2 regions of the Pseudomonas paeninsulae genome follow, and region 1 is predicted to be linked to the other one. Evidence: riboswitches for the same ligand, from Rfam matches in the RefSeq annotation. Region 1 holds a riboswitch; the other holds the start of a gene.

Region 1 (5,061 bases):
AGGGCCGCGGCGTCGAGCAGGTCGGCCTTGTTGAGAATAACCAGGTCGGCGCTGGCCAGTTGGTCGGCGAACAGTTCGTGCAACGGCGACTCATGGTCGAGGTTGGGGTCGAGCTGGCGCTGCTGGTCGACCTGTTCCGGGAAGGCGGCGAAGGTGCCAGCGGCCACCGCCGGGCTGTCGACCACGGTAATCACCGCGTCGACGGTGCAGGCGTTGCGGATTTCCGGCCAGTTGAAGGCTTGCACCAACGGCTTGGGCAGGGCCAGACCAGAGGTTTCGATGAGGATGTGATCGAGGTCACCACGCCGCGCCACCAGCTCGCGCATCACCGGGAAGAACTCCTCCTGCACGGTGCAGCACAGGCAGCCATTGGCCAGCTCGTAGACCCGGCCGTTGGCTTCTTCTTCGCTGCAACCGATCGAGCACTGCTTGAGGATTTCGCCGTCGATGCCCAGCTCGCCGAACTCGTTGACGATCACCGCGATACGCCGCCCCTCTGCATGGCTGAGCATATGCCGGAGCAGGGTGGTCTTACCGGCGCCGAGAAAGCCGGTGACGATGGTGACGGGAAGTTTGGCGAGCGTTTTCATGGGCGACCCTGCGTGGCTTCGAAAGAAAGACCAGCGGGCAGGGGGAACAGGCGTGGCGATACAACGCGCCAGCCATGCACCACCGGAGCACCCCGCCCGGTTGTCAAAAGCGTTGCGAGGCAGGTCTCCTGGCTCACGACCGGGCTGGCGAATACTCGCCGGCCATTCCCTTCGCCTTCCCGCGCGGACGCAGTGGCTGTCGGGCTGTCGCGCTCAGGCGACAGACCAACACAAGGGTACGAGTCGTTTACAGTTGCGGGGGCAGCCAGGGCATAAACCCTGTTCCCTCTTAGCTTCGGTGGCAAAACCGAAGAACCTCGACGGGGGTGAAGGCTACGCAGTGCCCGCAGGCAGGTCAATCGCCGCAGTTGACGGGCAGGGCCGCTTCGTGATGTTCTAAAAAGCTGTTTCAGGTGTCTCGCGCATTACTGCGCGAGGTGAAACGGGAAGCCAGTGCGCCCTTACGGGCAATTCTGGCGCTGCCCCCGCAACGGTAAGCGCATGTCAGAATCTGTACAAAGTCTCGCGAGCTAGAGCCATGCAAGGCAAAAATAGGCGAGGAAGCGGAGTTTACGAATTGTAAATGAGCATTCCGAGCCTGTTTTTAACGCAGCAGGGCCGACGCGCAGCAGACTTTGAATAGGTTCTCAGGGTCGTTATAGCCACTGAGCCGCACGGCTTGGGAAGGCTGACCCTCCACTGTCCAGTCGACAGTCTGCGTAAGCCCGGAGACCGGCCTGAAACCTTGTTTGGCAACCCGCGGTGGGCGGGTACGCGCCGGAATCCCGAGCCTGTTCAGGCCTGGGTCCTTGCTGCGTTCCTCCTGCATCGCTTTCCCCAACAGCAGAAGGTCAGACCATGTCCAGCAGCGCACTCGCTTCTTCAGTAGCCGTCACCCTCCCTCTTTCGCAACGCCTTGTGCTGGCCGTCGGTAGCTGCCTGCTCGGCGCCGCGCTGATCTTCGTTGCCGGCTTCTCGCCTATCGAGGCGCTGCACAACGCTGCCCACGATACCCGCCACAGCGCCGCCTTCCCCTGCCACTGAGACCGCTGCCATGTTCAAGCGTATCGCCCAGACGGCAGGCTTCGCTGGCCTGCTTGCCGCCATTTTTCTGACCCTGTTGCAGAGTTTTTGGGTGACCCCACTGATTCTCCAGGCGGAAAGCTATGAAAACAACGCTCCGGCGCAAGACGTGCTGAACGAGCATAGTCATGCCGCTGCAACCCCCGCCCATAGCCACGAGGCTGCCGCCGGCCATAGCCACAACGCCGAAGCCTGGTCTCCCGAACACGGCTGGCAACGCACCCTGGCCACCGGTTTGAGCAACCTGGTGGTGGCCATCGGTTTCGCCCTGGTGCTCGCCGGTCTGTTCACCCTGCGCGCGCCGGGCCAAACCTGGCAGGGCCTGCTGTGGGGCCTCGGCGGCTTTGCCACCTTCTCCCTCGCGCCGGCCGCCGGCCTGCCACCGGAACTGCCGGGCAGCGCCGCCGCCGAGTTGCTGCTGCGCCAGTACTGGTGGATCGGCACGGCTGTGGCCACCGCTGTCGGCCTGGGCCTGTTGGCATTTAGCCGGCACTGGGCGCTGCGCATCGCCGGCTTGCTGGTACTGGCTATTCCCCATCTGATCGGCGCGCCGCAACCTGAGGTGCATGCGAGCCTGGCCCCAGCAGCCCTGGAGCAAGAATTCATACTCGCTTCGCTGCTGAGCAACGCGCTGTTCTGGGCGGCCCTGGGCCTAGCCGCCGCCTGGTTCTACACGCGCCCCCAGCAGAGCGCCTGAGCCGCTGCCGTGGCCAGCCCAGCAGGGGGCACGACCGCCAAGCGCCGGTTGATCTACGTCGCCGGCCTGGGTTGTCGGCGCGGTTGCTCGCGCGAGCAACTCCTGCACCTGCTGGAACAGGCACTGGCGTTGCAGGGCTTACAACCCGGCGACCTGAGTGGCCTGGCCAGCAGCGAGCACAAGCGCGATGAACCCGGTCTACGCCAGCTGGCTGAACAGCTGCATCTGCCGCTGGCGTGGTTGTCGGCCAGCCAACTGGACGCTTACCAGAGCCGCCTGAGCCAACCCAGCGCGCTGAGCCTGCAGGTAACCGGCAGCGCCGGAGTGGCCGAAGCCTGCGCCCTGGCTCAGGCCGAAATCCTGAGTGGTGCGCGCGCCGAGCTGCTGTGCGCCAAGATCCGTTCGGCCAGTGCCACCTGCGCCCTCGCCTTCGCCTTCGCCTTCGCCCCCATTGTGGAGACTGTATGACCGTCTACTTTATCGGCGCCGGCCCCGGCGACCCGGAGCTGATCACCGTCAAGGGCCAGCGCCTGCTGCGCAGCTGCCCGGTGATCCTGTATGCCGGCTCGCTGGTGCCCACCGCGGTACTCAATGGGCATAGCGCCGAGTTGCTGGTCAACACCGCCGAACTGCATCTGGATGAAATCATCCGGCTGATTCGCCAGGCCCACGAGCAAGGTCAGGACGTCGCCCGCGTGCATTCCGGCGATCCCTCGCTGTACGGCGCCATCGGCGAGCAGATCCGCCACCTGCGTGCGCTGGCTATTCCGTTCCAGATCATCCCCGGGGTGACCGCCACTGCCGCCTGTGCGGCCCTACTGGAAAGCGAACTGACCCTGCCCGACGTCTCCCAGACCCTGATCCTCACCCGCTACGCCAGCAAGTCGGATATGCCCGCCGGCGAGCAACTGCATGATCTGGCCCGCCACGGCGCGACCATGGCCATTCACCTGGGCGTGGTGCATCTGGGGAAAATCGTCGCCGAGTTGCTGCCGCATTACGGCGCAGACTGCCCGACCGCCGTGGTCCATCGCGCCAGCTGGCCCGATCAGGACTGGGTCAGCGGCACCCTCGCCGATATCGAAGCGCTGGTCAGCGCCAAGGGCTTTCGCCGCACCGCGCTGATCCTGGTCGGACGAGTGCTCAATGCCCAGGACTTTGCCGACTCGGCGCTGTACCACGCCGAGCATCGTCACCTGTTCAGGGGGCAAGACGTCTGAGGCAATACAGGCTGGAGTCGACCTTGGCGTAGTTATCCACAATCGCCACTTCGGCTCCCAACTCACGCAAACGGCTGTTCAGGTCGCTGGCATAGAGTTGCTGCAGAAAGCGCGGGTAATCGGCCTGCTGGGCCGCCGGCAATTGAGCTTGGACAAAGCCGTGCAGAGCCGGCAGCCGGAACTGCCAGTAACCTGGCCCACAGACAAAATCCTGGTCGCGCAGCAGGGCGATGAACGCCTCATCACCCTGCAGCACTGCCTGGCAGCCATCGAATAACAGCGCCAACGCAGGACTCATGCGCGCATTACTCGACCGTCACGCTCTTGGCCAGGTTGCGCGGCTGATCGACGTCGGTGCCCTTGAGCACGGCGACGTAGTAGGACAGCAGTTGCAGCGGAATGGTGTAGAGAATCGGCGCCAGGGCGTCGTGGATATGCGGCATGTTCACCACATGGGTGCCCTCGCCGTTGCGCATGCCAGCCTGCTCATCGGCAAACACCAGCAACTCGCCGCCACGCGCGCGCACTTCCTGCAGGTTGGATTTGAGCTTCTCCAGCAACTCGTTGTTCGGCGCCACCGTGACCACCGGCATGTCGCTGTCCACCAACGCCAAGGGCCCGTGCTTGAGTTCGCCGGCCGGATAGGCTTCGGCGTGGATATAGGAGATTTCCTTGAGCTTGAGCGCCCCTTCCATGGCCACCGGGTACTGCGCGCCACGGCCGAGGAACAACGCGTGGTGCTTCTCGGCGAACAGTTCGGAAACCTTCTCCACCACCGAGTCCATCGCCAGGGCTTCGCCGAGGCGGGCCGGCAGGCGCCGCAATTCGTCCACCAGCTCGGCTTCCAGTTGCTTATCCAGGCTGCCGCGGACCTGTCCGAGGGACAGGGTGAGCAGCATCAGGGCGACCAGCTGGGTGGTGAAGGCCTTGGTCGAGGCCACACCGATTTCCGGGCCAGCCTGGGTCAACAGAGTCAGGTCTGATTCGCGCACCAGCGAGCTGATGCCGACGTTGCAGATTGCCAGGCTGGCCAGGTAACCGCCCTGCTCGGGGCTCAGCGCCTTGGCGTTGCGCAGCGCCGCCAGGGTGTCGGCGGTTTCGCCGGACTGGGAAATGCTGATGAACAGGGTATCGGCCTGTACCACCACCTTGCGGTAGCGGAATTCGCTGGCCACTTCGATCTGGCAGGGAATCCCGGCCAGTTCTTCCAGCCAGTAACGGGCGACCATGCCGGCGTGATAGCTGGTGCCGCAGGCGACGATCTGCACGTTCTTCACTCGCGCAAACAGCTCAGCGGCTTGCGGACCGAACGCCTGGACCAGCACCTGGTTAGTGCCGAGGCGACCTTCCAGGGTGCGTTGCACGACCTTGGGTTGCTCATGGATTTCCTTGAGCATGAAATGGCGGAACTCACCCTTGTCGGCGGCTTCGGCGCCTTCGTGGTACTGCACGCTCTCGCGTTGCACCGGGT
Region 2 (5,061 bases), 2.2 Mb from region 1:
CTGGTATCTATGTCGGTGAGGGCCGCTTCGTGCATGCACCTTCCAGCGGCGGCACCGTGCGTCTGGACAGCCTCAGCAACAGCTACTGGCAACGCACCTATCTGGATGCCAAGCGCGTATTCAGTCCCGAACTGGCGGGTAATCCCTGACGACGGCGTAGGGCCAGCCCATAGCCCGGATGAAATTCGCGGCTTTCGCATGAACATAGGGTCTACGGATTGCCGGGTAGACGACATGGCATCTCTTATCTGGACCTGCGCGTAGTAATTCAGGAGAGTCATATGACCAACCGTACCCTCACGCTTGACGACAGCCTTTACCACTATCTGCTCGACGTTTCCCTGCGCGAAACGTCGCTGCTCAAGCGTCTGCGCGATGAGACGGCGCAGCTGGCCAATGCCAACTGGCAAATCGCGCCCGAGCAGGGCCAGTTCATGGCGCTGCTGGTGCAACTGACCGGCGCCAGGCGGATTGTCGAGGTCGGCACCTTCACCGGCTACAGCGCCCTTTGCATGGCTCAGGCCATGGGGGAGGCGGGGCGGTTGATCTGCTGCGATATCCCCGGCGACTACAACGCCATCGCCGAGCGCTACTGGCGCGAAGCCGGCCTCTGCGAACGCATCGAACAACGCCTGGCACCGGCCCTGGAGACCTTGGTCGCGCTTGAGCGTGGCGGGCAGGCGGGTAGCTTCGACCTGATCTTCATCGACGCGGACAAAGCCAACTACCCGGCCTATCTGGAACATGCCCTGCGGCTGGTGCGCCAGGGCGGCCTGATCCTGTTTGACAACACCCTGTGGAGCGGTCGGGTGCTGGAGCAGGCCCCAGGCAGTGACGACACCCGCGCCATTCAGGCGCTCAACCTGGCCCTGAAAGACGATCAGCGCATCGACTTGTCGCTGCTGCCGCTGGGTGACGGCTTGACGCTGTGTCGCAAGCGCTGAAGGCTGTGATTGCGCAGCTCTTATGTTTCATGCGCAAGGCCTGCGATACGTAGGCCGGATGCAACCCGGGAGTGAGTAGTAGAGAGCAAAGCTTAGACCCGCTGCGCTAACCCTGGGCTCCAAGTTCGATCCACTCTTGATGGCTTCCCCGGATTGCCCCGGCTACCGAACTGCGCCTATCCATTGACGCTAAGACCGCGTGCCACTAACCTGCGCGGCTTGCAACAGGTGCCCCCAACGCTGTGCGTCCGCGGGGTGAAACAGGGAAGTCGGTACGTTGTGCGTGTTCACGCCAACAATTTCGACGCTGCCCCCGCAACGGTAGGCGAGTTTAAACAAACGCTGATTGAGCCACTGTGCATTGGCATGGGAAGGCGCGTTTGAAGGTGTTCTGCATAGTCGGAGCGCCGCTCGCAAGCCCGGAGACCGGCCTGCTGCAGTCCACGACATCGCGGAGGGCGTTGTCTGGCGTGTGGCTGCGCGGTTGTTGCAGTTCATGCGTCCTCGCTCTCCGTATGTCTTTTCCCGCCTGGGTCGCACGGGTGAGAGCGACGGAGCTAAATCGAGATGAGCAAACCCCTTCCCCCCATGACAGCCGCTGTGCTGTGCAGCCGTTCCTGTATGCCGTTACGGCTGTGGGAGTGTGAGCGATGAGCGAGTCGGCAGAACGCGACGCGCGACACAAGACGCGCATGGCCCGCAAGAAGGCCTTGATCGACGAGAAAATCGCCCAGGCCCAGGACCAATATGGCCTGCTGCTAGTGCACAGCGGCAACGGCAAAGGCAAAAGCAGCAGTGCCTTCGGCATGGTCGCTCGCGCCCTCGGCCATGGCCTCAGGGTCGGTGTGGTGCAATTCATCAAGGGCGCGGCCAGCACCGGGGAAGAGACCTTCTTCCGGCGTTTCCCCGATGAAGTCAGCTACCACGTGATGGGCGAGGGCTTCACCTGGGAAACCCAGGATCGTCAGCGCGATATCGACAAGGCCCGCGAAGCCTGGGCGGTCGCCGCGCAGTTGCTCAGCGATCCGGGCATTGGCCTGGTGGTGCTCGATGAGCTGAATATCGCCCTGAAATATGGCTATCTGGAGCTGGAAGCGGTGCTTGCCGATATCGAGGCGCGGCCGTTGCTGCAACATGTGGTGGTGACCGGGCGTGGCGCTTTGCCGGGCATGATCGAGGCGGCGGACACCGTCACCGAGATGAGCCTGGTCAAGCATGCGTTTAAATCGGGTGTGAAGGCGCAGAAAGGGGTGGAGTTCTGATGTTCTCGCTCTTAATGCGCCGGGCGCGTCGTCAGCGCCACTTGCCACCGGTACTGCCTGCGTGGTGCTTCCTCGCGCGCAGCGCATTGGCTAACGAGAGGTCGCGATGAGTGCTAGAAGCTGCCCGGCCCTGCTGATCGCCGCGCCCGCCTCGGGGCAGGGCAAGACCACGGTCACCGCCGCCCTGGCGCGCTTGCATACGCGCCAGGGCAAGCGGGTGCGGGTGTTCAAGTGCGGGCCGGATTTTCTCGACCCGATGATCCTCGCCCGCGCCAGCGGTGCGCCTGTGTATCAGCTCGATCTGTGGATGGTCGGCGAGGCCGAGAGCCGGCGCCTGCTCTGGGAGGCCGCGGGCGAGGCCGACCTGATCCTGATCGAGGGGGTGATGGGGCTGTTCGATGGCACTCCTTCAGCGGCCGATCTGGCTCGACACTTTGCTGTGCCGGTATTGGCGGTGATCGACGGCTCGGCCATGGCCCAGACCTTCGGCGCCATGGCCCATGGCCTGGCGACCTTCCAGCCGGACTTGCCGTTTTCCGGGGTACTCGGCAACCGGGTCGGTAGTACGCGCCATGGCGAGATATTGCACGCCGCGCTGCCGGCTTCGATCCGCTGGTACGGCGCCCTGCCGCGCAGCGCCGAAGTCGGATTGCCGAGTCGCCACCTAGGCTTGGTGCAGGCCGCAGAGTTGGCCGATCTGGATGCCCGTCTGGATGCTGCCGCCGATGCCTTGGCCGCCAGCGCCGATGTGGCCTTGCCGCCGGCGGTCGAGTTCGCCGCGCCCGCGCCGCGTGAGCTTGCGGCCTTGCTCGACGGCGTGCGCATCGGCGTGGCCCGCGACAGCGCCTTCGCCTTTCTCTACCAGGCCAACCTGGATCTGCTGGGTGAGCTGGGCGCCGAGTTGCATTTCTTCTCGCCGCTGACCGATCAGGCGCTGCCCGAGGTCGACAGCCTCTACCTGCCCGGTGGCTACCCGGAGTTGCACCTGGCGCGGCTCGAGGCCAATCAGGCCATGGCCCAGGCGATTCGCGACCATCACGCCGCTGGCAAGCCAATCCATGCCGAGTGTGGCGGCATGCTCTATCTGCTCGACAAACTGACCGACAAGCAGGGCGCCAGTGGCCGCATGCTCGGTGTGTTGGCGGGCGAGGCGACCCTGCAGCCGCGCATGACGGCCATGGCCTTGCAGTTCGCCGAACTGCCCGAGGGCCGGCTGCGCGGTCACAGTTTCCATTACTCCGCGTTGACCAGCGCGCTGGTCCCGATCACCCGCGGCGAGTGCCCGAACTACAGGCGCACCGCCGAGCCGGTCTATCGCATCGGTCAGCTGACGGCGTCCTATATCCACTTCTACCTGCCGTCCGACCCGCTGGCCGCTGCGGCGCTGTTTCTTCCGCGAGAGCAGCCATGAGTGCATCCGGTGACCAGCATGCCTTCAGCCCGGAGGAGCGCGCGGCGGTCTATCGTGCGATCGCCGAACGCCGCGATATGCGCCACTTCAGCGGCGGCGAGGTGGCGCCGGAACTGCTCGCGCGTTTGCTCGAGGCGGCGCACCAGGCCCCCAGCGTTGGCCTGATGCAACCCTGGCGCTTTATTCGCATTACCCGCCCAGCGTTGCGCGAGGCGATCCATGGTCTGGTGGACGAGGAGCGGCTACGCACCGCCGAGGCCCTGGGCGAGCGCTCCGGCGAATTCATGCGGCTCAAGGTCGAGGGCATCCGCGACTGCGCCGAACTGCTGGTAGTGGCGCTGATGGACGGGCGCGAGGGGCATGTGTTCGGCCGCCGCACTCTGCCGGAGATGGACCTGGCCTCGCTGGCCTGCGCGATTCAGAATCTCTGGCTCGCCGCCCGCGCGGAGGGCCTGGGCATGGGCTGGGTTTCATTGTTCGAGCCGCAGGCGTTGGCCGAGTTGCTGGGCATGCCGCCCGGCAGCAAGCCGTTGGCGGTGCTCTGTCTGGGACCGGTGGTGGCGTTCTACGACGCGCCGATGCTGGTGCAACAGGGGTGGGCAGAGCCGCGCCCACTGAGTGAACTGCTGTTTCAGGATCAATGGGGAACACGATGACGGTATTGCCAGCGAGCGAGGCATGGGCTTGAGCCTGGTACTTGGCGCCGTGGCCGGAGTGGCGCTGGATGCAGCCCTTGGCGAGCCGAAAGGCTGGCATCCGCTAGTGGCCTTCGGGCGCATGGCTGAGCGCATCGAACAGCGCTTCAACGTCGGCGGCGGTGGCTGGCGCAGTCATGGAGTCAGCGCCTGGTGTCTGGCGGTACTGCCCTTGACCCTGCTGGTCGGGGTGCTCGCGCAGGTGCCGGTATTCGGTTGGGCGGTGGAGATACTTGCTCTCTATGCCGCCCTCGGCTTGAAGAGCCTGGGCGAACATGCCCTGCCGGTGGCCCAGGCCTTGCGCCTGGGCAATCTGCAACTGGCGCGCGAGCGGGTCGGTTATATGGTCAGCCGCAACACCGCCGAGCTGGATGCCTCGGGCGTGGCGCGCGCCGGCACCGAGTCGGTTCTGGAAAACGGCGCGGATGCGGTATTCGCCGCGCTGTTCTGGTTCCTCGTCGCCGGTGCGCCGGGCGTGGTGCTCTATCGCCTGAGCAATACCCTGGATGCCATGTGGGGCTACCGCAATCCGCGTTTCGAGCGCTTCGGCTGGGCCGCGGCGAAGATCGACGATGTCCTCAATTACCTGCCGGCGCGGTTGGTGGCGCTGACCTATGCGCTGCTCGGCAAGACGGCCCTGGCGCTACGTTGCTGGCAACGCCAGGCGCCGCAGTGGGACAGCCCCAACGCCGGCCCGGTGATGGCCGCCGGTGCAGGTGCCCTCGGCGTCAGCCTGGGCGGCGCGGCCG

Evidence for each region. Region 1 has a riboswitch for cobalamin ahead of VCJ09_RS24560 (CbtB domain-containing protein). Riboswitches for the same ligand answer to the same signal wherever they lie in the genome.
Region 2: another riboswitch for cobalamin. It lies ahead of cobO (cob(I)yrinic acid a,c-diamide adenosyltransferase); the one in region 1 lies ahead of VCJ09_RS24560 (CbtB domain-containing protein).

What each region holds. Positions count from the first base shown of each region.
Region 1 covers NZ_CP141799.1:5,321,835-5,326,895, forward strand. The annotation lists gene cobW (cobalamin biosynthesis protein CobW) at 1-590, opposite strand, end outside; cobalamin riboswitch at 692-925, opposite strand; cobalamin riboswitch at 985-1,345, shown strand; gene VCJ09_RS24560 (CbtB domain-containing protein) at 1,449-1,634, shown strand; gene VCJ09_RS24565 (CbtA family protein) at 1,645-2,370, shown strand; gene VCJ09_RS24570 (cobalamin biosynthesis protein) at 2,380-2,838, shown strand; gene cobM (precorrin-4 C(11)-methyltransferase) at 2,835-3,590, shown strand; gene VCJ09_RS24580 (hypothetical protein) at 3,571-3,888, opposite strand; gene glmS (glutamine--fructose-6-phosphate transaminase (isomerizing)) at 3,896-5,061, opposite strand, start outside.
Region 2 covers NZ_CP141799.1:3,104,590-3,109,650, reverse strand. The annotation lists gene VCJ09_RS14215 (C40 family peptidase) at 1-149, shown strand, start outside; gene VCJ09_RS14210 (O-methyltransferase) at 282-944, shown strand; cobalamin riboswitch at 1,154-1,393, shown strand; gene cobO (cob(I)yrinic acid a,c-diamide adenosyltransferase) at 1,595-2,206, shown strand; gene VCJ09_RS14200 (cobyrinate a,c-diamide synthase) at 2,313-3,617, shown strand; gene bluB (5,6-dimethylbenzimidazole synthase) at 3,614-4,273, shown strand; gene cbiB (adenosylcobinamide-phosphate synthase CbiB) at 4,302-5,061, shown strand, end outside.